DNA from 3 places in the Viridibacillus sp. d25.2 genome. Region 1 is predicted to be linked to each of the others. Evidence: a T-box and tRNA genes for the amino acid it is inferred to sense, from the RefSeq annotation. Region 1 holds a T-box; the other regions hold tRNA genes.
The links. The T-box of region 1 lies ahead of thrS (threonine--tRNA ligase). A T-box ahead of a tRNA ligase gene usually reads a tRNA of that ligase, here a tRNA-Thr.

Region 1 (2,254 bases):
TTGTACCAAGTTCAGCGATACGTAATGGTAGGTTACGGTATGAGTGCATTGACGATTTGTAAACCATCATATGGTGAGGACAGTTCATTGGACGTAATACAAATGTTTCGTTATCCACTTCCATTGGTGGGAACATGTCATCTTGATAGTGTGCCCAGTGTCCTGAAGTTTCATATAGCTCTTTAGAACCTAATACTGGAGTGTATACATGTTTATAACCAAGAGACAATTCTTTATCTACAATATAACGTTCGATTGTACGACGGATTGTAGCACCATTTGGTAACCATAATGGTAGACCTTGACCTACTTTTTGAGATGTAGTGAATAATTCAAGTTCTTTACCAATTTTACGGTGATCACGCTCTTTTGCTTCTTCTAACATTTGAAGATGCGCTTTTAAATCGTCCTTTGTGAAGAATGCTGTTCCATAGATACGTTGTAGCATTTTGTTATCTGAGTTACCTCTCCAGTATGCACCAGCGATTGATAACAATTTAAATTCTTTAATTTTACCTGTAGATGGAACGTGTACGCCACGGCAAAGGTCGAAGAAGTCACCTTGTTCGTAAATAGATACTTGCTCATCAACCGGTATAGCTTCAATTAGCTCTAATTTATATTCATCATCAATTGCAGTGAAGCGTTCGATAGCTTCATCACGTGAAATGTCTTGGCGAGTAATAATGATGTTTTCAGATATAATTTTTTTCATTTCTTTTTCGATTTTAGGAAGATCATCAGCAGTGATTGGTTCCGGTGAGTCGATATCGTAGTAGAAACCACCTTCAATTACTGGACCTACTCCAAGTTTTACACCCGGGAACATACGTTTAACAGCTTGTGCTAAAAGGTGAGCTGTAGAGTGACGCATTACTTCTAATGCTTCTGCATCTGAAGGAGTTACGATTGCAATGTCACCGTCTTCTTCTAAAGGTGTTGTTAAATCTACTAGTTGTCCGTTGAATTTACCAACGATTGCTTTTTTACGAAGTCCCGGACTAATTGATTGAGCAATTTCTTCAGTTGTTGTACCTTTTGCATATTCCTTAACTGCGCCGTCTGGGAATTTTAAATTAATCATGTCTGCCATTTTGTAATCTCCTTTTAATTTTATTTATTTTTTTATTTACGAGAGGTTTAGGGCCCGCACGATGCGGGTCACGCAGTCGTTGCCACAAGATGTGGCGTTTTTAGACTGTGTCCCTTTAAACGAGCCACTACAGCATTTAGGCATAAAAAAGCCCCATCCCAAAAAGGGACGAGGCTGTATTCTCGTGGTTCCACCCTTCTTCCTTCTACTGCCTACAATTAAAGAATGCAGGTATAGACGAAGCTCTCGATCGGCTAACAGGCCGTTACCGTCGACAATTACTACTACTTTCACTGTCGCAGCTCCAAGGGGGTAAATAATTTGCCGTACTAAGAAGCTTCCAGCCTAGGCTTCTCTCTCTAAAAGTCGTACAAAAAATTGTTGTCCTTTTCAAAGCATTTTTTATATTATGACTGAAAGTATACGCTCGATTAAGTTGAAAATCAAGTAGGAAAAAGAGCCATCAGCAAAGATATAACTATTTCTGATCTCTTCTATTTTGACCACTCATTCGAATTGGTGTCGTCAATGCTTTAATACGCTCCATAATTCGAGAGGCTTTTAACATATCACGATCACCTTTTTGGTTATATGCTAAATGGTCCTCTAATTCATCATATCCAAGATTCGATGTGATGAATGTTGGCAATTGTTCCGCCATTCGGAAATGCAAAATAGTTCCTAGAATTTCGTCACGTGTCCAACTCGACAACGTTTCTGCTCCTAAATCATCTAGCATTAAGACAGGTGCCTTTTTCACAAAATCGATTTTCTCTTGTAAAGATTGATCTTGGATTGAACCTTTCATTTCACGTAAAAATTCGGGTACAAATACTACAACCGATTTAATTTGTAAAGTCGCCAGTTCATTTGCAATAGCGCCTAACACAAAAGATTTACCTACACCAAATTCACCGTATAAATAAAACCCTTTATGAGGCAGTTCACCGGTTTCTTTAAATTCACGCACAAAATCAGCTGCTCTATTAGCGATATTCACGCGTGAATGATCATCAATCATCAAGTCTTTGATTGTAGCCTTTAATACTTCCTTCGGCATATGCATACTTGCAATCATTGAAGCCGTTTTACGACGCTCGTCATCTATACGTTTTTGTTGACATGGCGTATATTCGACTTCGATTGAATCGCGGATAATTG
Region 2 (2,254 bases), 910 kb from region 1:
CGTTGGTGGGATACTACCCTAGCTGTATTGAACTTCTAACCCATGCCCCTTAGCGGGGTAGGAGACAGTGTCAGGCGGGCAGTTTGACTGGGGCGGTCGCCTCCTAAAGAGTAACGGAGGCGCCCAAAGGTTCCCTCAGAATGGTTGGAAATCATTCGTAGAGTGTAAAGGCATAAGGGAGCTTGACTGCGAGACCTACAAGTCGAGCAGGGTCGAAAGACGGGCTTAGTGATCCGGTGGTTCCGCATGGAAGGGCCATCGCTCAACGGATAAAAGCTACCCCGGGGATAACAGGCTTATCTCCCCCAAGAGTCCACATCGACGGGGAGGTTTGGCACCTCGATGTCGGCTCATCGCATCCTGGGGCTGTAGTCGGTCCCAAGGGTTGGGCTGTTCGCCCATTAAAGCGGTACGCGAGCTGGGTTCAGAACGTCGTGAGACAGTTCGGTCCCTATCCGTCGTGGGCGTAGGAAATTTGAGAGGAGCTGTCCTTAGTACGAGAGGACCGGGATGGACACACCGCTGGTGTACCAGTTGTTCTGCCAAGGGCATCGCTGGGTAGCTATGTGTGGACGGGATAAGTGCTGAAAGCATCTAAGCATGAAGCCCCCCTCAAGATGAGATTTCCCATTACGCAAGTAAGTAAGATCCCTCAAAGACGATGAGGTAGATAGGTTCGAGGTGGAAGTGTGGCGACATACGGAGCTGACGAATACTAATAGATCGAGGACTTAACCAAATTTTACTTAACAAACTTCAATGTAATTTATCCAGTTTTGAGAGAACAAGAAATTCTTTTGAAAAAAGAAAAAACACTTGCTATTTTAAATAAAAGGTGTTATAATAATTCTTGTCTTTAAAAATAGTCTAGTGACGATGGCAAAGAGGTCACACCCGTTCCCATGCCGAACACGGAAGTTAAGCTCTTTAGCGCCGATGGTAGTTGGGGGTTTCCCCCTGTGAGAGTAGGACGTTGCTAGGCGAACAATATGGAGGATTAGCTCAGCTGGGAGAGCACCTGCCTTACAAGCAGGGGGTCGGCGGTTCGATCCCGTCATCCTCCACCATTTTTAATAAATCATGCCGGTGTAGCTCAGTTGGTAGAGCAACTGACTTGTAATCAGTAGGTCGAGGGTTCGACTCCTTTCGCCGGCACCATTCATTTTATATGAGCCATTAGCTCAGTTGGTAGAGCATCTGACTTTTAATCAGAGGGTCGTAGGTTCGAATCCTACATGGCTCACCATTTATTTTTAAAAAAATTATATGCGGGTGTGGCGGAACTGGCAGACGCACTAGACTTAGGATCTAGCGCCGCAAGGCGTGGGGGTTCGACTCCCTTCACCCGCACCATAATATTTAAGTTTATCAGCATATTGCGGAAGTAGTTCAGTGGTAGAACACCACCTTGCCAAGGTGGGGGTCGCGAGTTCGAACCTCGTCTTCCGCTCCAAAATATGCCGGGGTGGCGGAACTGGCAGACGCACAGGACTTAAAATCCTGCGGTAGGTGACTACCGTACCGGTTCGATTCCGGTCCTCGGCACCATTTCTTTTAATTTAATATAAGTGATAATATATGCGCCCGTAGCTCAATTGGATAGAGCGTCTGACTACGGATCAGAAGGTTGTGGATTCGACTTCTGCCGGGCGCGCCATTAACGGGAAGTAGCTCAGCTTGGTAGAGCACTTGGTTTGGGACCAAGGGGTCGCAGGTTCGAATCCTGTCTTCCCGACCATTATTACTTTCAACCCATACGGGGCCTTAGCTCAGCTGGGAGAGCGCCTGCCTTGCACGCAGGAGGTCAGCGGTTCGATCCCGCTAGGCTCCACCATTTATAACTTATGAACCTTGAAAACTGAACAAGCAAGACGTTAATCAATAAATGTTTTTGGACATCAACTCTGTTGGTGGATCAAAACAAAAAATAGATATCATCTTCGGATGATACGCTAGCAAAGCTAATGAGCTTTCAAACTACTTTTATGGAGAGTTTGATCCTGGCTCAGGACGAACGCTGGCGGCGTGCCTAATACATGCAAGTCGAGCGAATGATGAAGAAGCTTGCTTCTTCTGATTTAGCGGCGGACGGGTGAGTAACACGTGGGCAACCTACCTAGTAGATTGGGATAACTCCGGGAAACCGGGGCTAATACCGAATAATCCATTTTGTCACATGGCAAAATGCTGAAAGGCGGTTTCGGCTGTCACTACTAGATGGGCCCGCGGTGCATTAGCTAGTTGGTGGGGTAAC
Region 3 (2,254 bases), 910 kb from region 1:
GTACCTATTGCAATACTATGATCCCCGCCAAGAACAAGTGGAAAATGATTTTGTAAAACGACATCATGTACTTTATTAGCAAGCCTTGTACTGGCTTCAGTAACAGCTGATAAATTCCGTAAGTGTGTATCGCTGGATACCTCACGTTCAGATACCCCAATCTGAATATCACCCTCATCTATTACGCCATATCCTATTGCTTCTAATCTTTCTACAGCGCCAGCATAACGAATAGCACTTGGCCCCATATCAACCCCACGACGTGCTTGTCCTAAATCCATTGGCACACCTATTAATGAAATATTTAATTTATGCATTTTTTTATTCCCCCTTTGTGAACTACCTATATTGTAAATGCTACACTCGTGTTGGCTCAACCTAACAAAATTCTGAATATTTATACAAAACTTCAGATGCAATTGAGAGAATAATGTTGCAACTTAACAAAGTACTATACTACTCTTCAGATTTTAAAAATTGTATCCATTAGTAGATATACAAAAATGCGTACATTCCAAAGAAAATATCATTGGAGAAATACTTTATTTTAACCACAAAAAAACCCCTCTCTACACGAAGTAGAAAGAGGTTGAAGTTTTATATGAAAGTGAGCCATGTAGGATTCGAACCTACGACCCTCTGATTAAAAGTCAGATGCTCTACCAACTGAGCTAATGGCTCATATAATTAAAATGGCTGGGGTACCTGGATTCGAACCAGGGCATGACGGAATCAAAATCCGTTGCCTTACCGCTTGGCTATACCCCAACAATGAATAATGAATATTTATATAAAAAATGGTGGAGGGGGACGGATTCGAACCGCCGAACCCGAAGGAGCGGATTTACAGTCCGCCGCGTTTAGCCTCTTCGCTACCCCTCCGAAAAAAAATATGGTGGAGGATGACGGGATCGAACCGCCGACCCCCTGCTTGTAAGGCAGGTGCTCTCCCAGCTGAGCTAATCCTCCATGGATATGTAAAATAGTTATAAAAAATGGTGACCCCTACGGGATTCGAACCCGTGTTACCGCCGTGAAAGGGCGGTGTCTTAACCGCTTGACCAAGGGGCCATTGATACTGTACTGCTTAAAACAGGACAAGAATTATATTAACATCTTTCAAATAAAAAAGCAATACTTAATTTGAAAAATATTAGAAATTTCATCTTGCAATACAAATTTCGATATATTTTTACTTCTAAATAGATGATTTGAAAGCTTCCAACCGGGCTCGAACCGGTGACCTCTTCCTTACCATGGAAGCACTCTACCTGCTGAGCTATGGAAGCATAGACAAAAAAATGGCTCCGAAGGTAGGACTCGAACCTACGACCGATCGGTTAACAGCCGATTGCTCTACCACTGAGCTACTTCGGAACAATAATATTATCGCTTCTTTAGATGTTTATTTTGTCGAATATAAATATTATTATAACAGCATATTAAAACATTTCAAGCTATTTCTGAAAAAACTTTTAATTATTTTGCACTTAAATATACCTATATATTATTATATGAATCCTATCTATTATAAAGGCTTTATTTGAGCGTTTTACGCGGTTTTAATCAGCATCTAAGGTTAGATTACTAACACGTAAAAATTACGCTCATAGAGGCTATTACGATGGTAATATCATAACAATTTTTCAGTCATATTATCATTGAATTCTTACCTTTATTGATAAATCCATTTTCTTTATATAATTTCTGTGCCACTATATTTTTTCACTAACTGCTAAACTATTTCATCTATATAATGAAATTTCTATTAATTTATATTAGCAACTGAGATAGTTACTTTGTGCGTTATAAAATAGTCTTAGTACAGCCTCACACCAATATTAATTTATTATGTAATACAAGAATGCTCACTAACTCCCCATTAAGAAATACGACAATCGCATTGGCGTTTTTATCTGATGATAAAAAATTTAATATGAGTTTTTAGAAAAAAATCAAGGATTTTACAACTATACATATTATAAGTATTTTCTATATAAAAAAGCACAACTGATTAAATCAGCTGTGCTTTAGTTTGCCTAGCAACGTCCTACTCTCACAGGGGGAAACCCCCAACTACCATCGGCGCTAAAGAGCTTAACTTCCGTGTTCGGCATGGGAACGGGTGTGACCTCTTTGCCATCATCACTAGACTATATTCGACTTCAAATACACATCGCATTACTCGTGTCTTGAAACTCTCATTTGGAGAACTTGTTCTCTCAAAACTGGATAAATTACATTGAAGTTCGCT

Region 2: it has a tRNA-Thr gene. The T-box ahead of thrS (threonine--tRNA ligase) is inferred to sense a tRNA for this amino acid. The anticodon was not compared.
Region 3: it has a tRNA-Thr gene. The T-box ahead of thrS (threonine--tRNA ligase) is inferred to sense a tRNA for this amino acid. The anticodon was not compared.

The regions. Positions count from the first base shown of each region.
Region 1 is NZ_CM196652.1:1,228,829-1,231,082, reverse strand. Features, by position in the region: gene thrS (threonine--tRNA ligase) at 1-1,093, opposite strand, end outside; T-box leader at 1,255-1,496, opposite strand; gene dnaI (primosomal protein DnaI) at 1,572-2,254, opposite strand, start outside.
Region 2 is NZ_CM196652.1:314,310-316,563, forward strand. Features, by position in the region: rRNA gene ACZLO7_RS01555 (23S ribosomal RNA) at 1-739, shown strand, start outside; rRNA gene rrf (5S ribosomal RNA) at 867-982, shown strand; tRNA gene ACZLO7_RS01565 (tRNA-Val) at 992-1,067, shown strand; tRNA gene ACZLO7_RS01570 (tRNA-Thr) at 1,083-1,158, shown strand; tRNA gene ACZLO7_RS01575 (tRNA-Lys) at 1,171-1,246, shown strand; tRNA gene ACZLO7_RS01580 (tRNA-Leu) at 1,269-1,353, shown strand; tRNA gene ACZLO7_RS01585 (tRNA-Gly) at 1,379-1,453, shown strand; tRNA gene ACZLO7_RS01590 (tRNA-Leu) at 1,460-1,548, shown strand; tRNA gene ACZLO7_RS01595 (tRNA-Arg) at 1,581-1,657, shown strand; tRNA gene ACZLO7_RS01600 (tRNA-Pro) at 1,662-1,738, shown strand; tRNA gene ACZLO7_RS01605 (tRNA-Ala) at 1,759-1,834, shown strand; rRNA gene ACZLO7_RS01610 (16S ribosomal RNA) at 1,983-2,254, shown strand, end outside.
Region 3 is NZ_CM196652.1:321,143-323,396, reverse strand. Features, by position in the region: gene rocF (arginase) at 1-317, opposite strand, end outside; tRNA gene ACZLO7_RS01665 (tRNA-Lys) at 609-681, opposite strand; tRNA gene ACZLO7_RS01660 (tRNA-Gln) at 694-768, opposite strand; tRNA gene ACZLO7_RS01655 (tRNA-Tyr) at 799-882, opposite strand; tRNA gene ACZLO7_RS01650 (tRNA-Val) at 894-969, opposite strand; tRNA gene ACZLO7_RS01645 (tRNA-Glu) at 997-1,071, opposite strand; tRNA gene ACZLO7_RS01640 (tRNA-Thr) at 1,217-1,289, opposite strand; tRNA gene ACZLO7_RS01635 (tRNA-Asn) at 1,303-1,377, opposite strand; rRNA gene rrf (5S ribosomal RNA) at 2,038-2,153, opposite strand.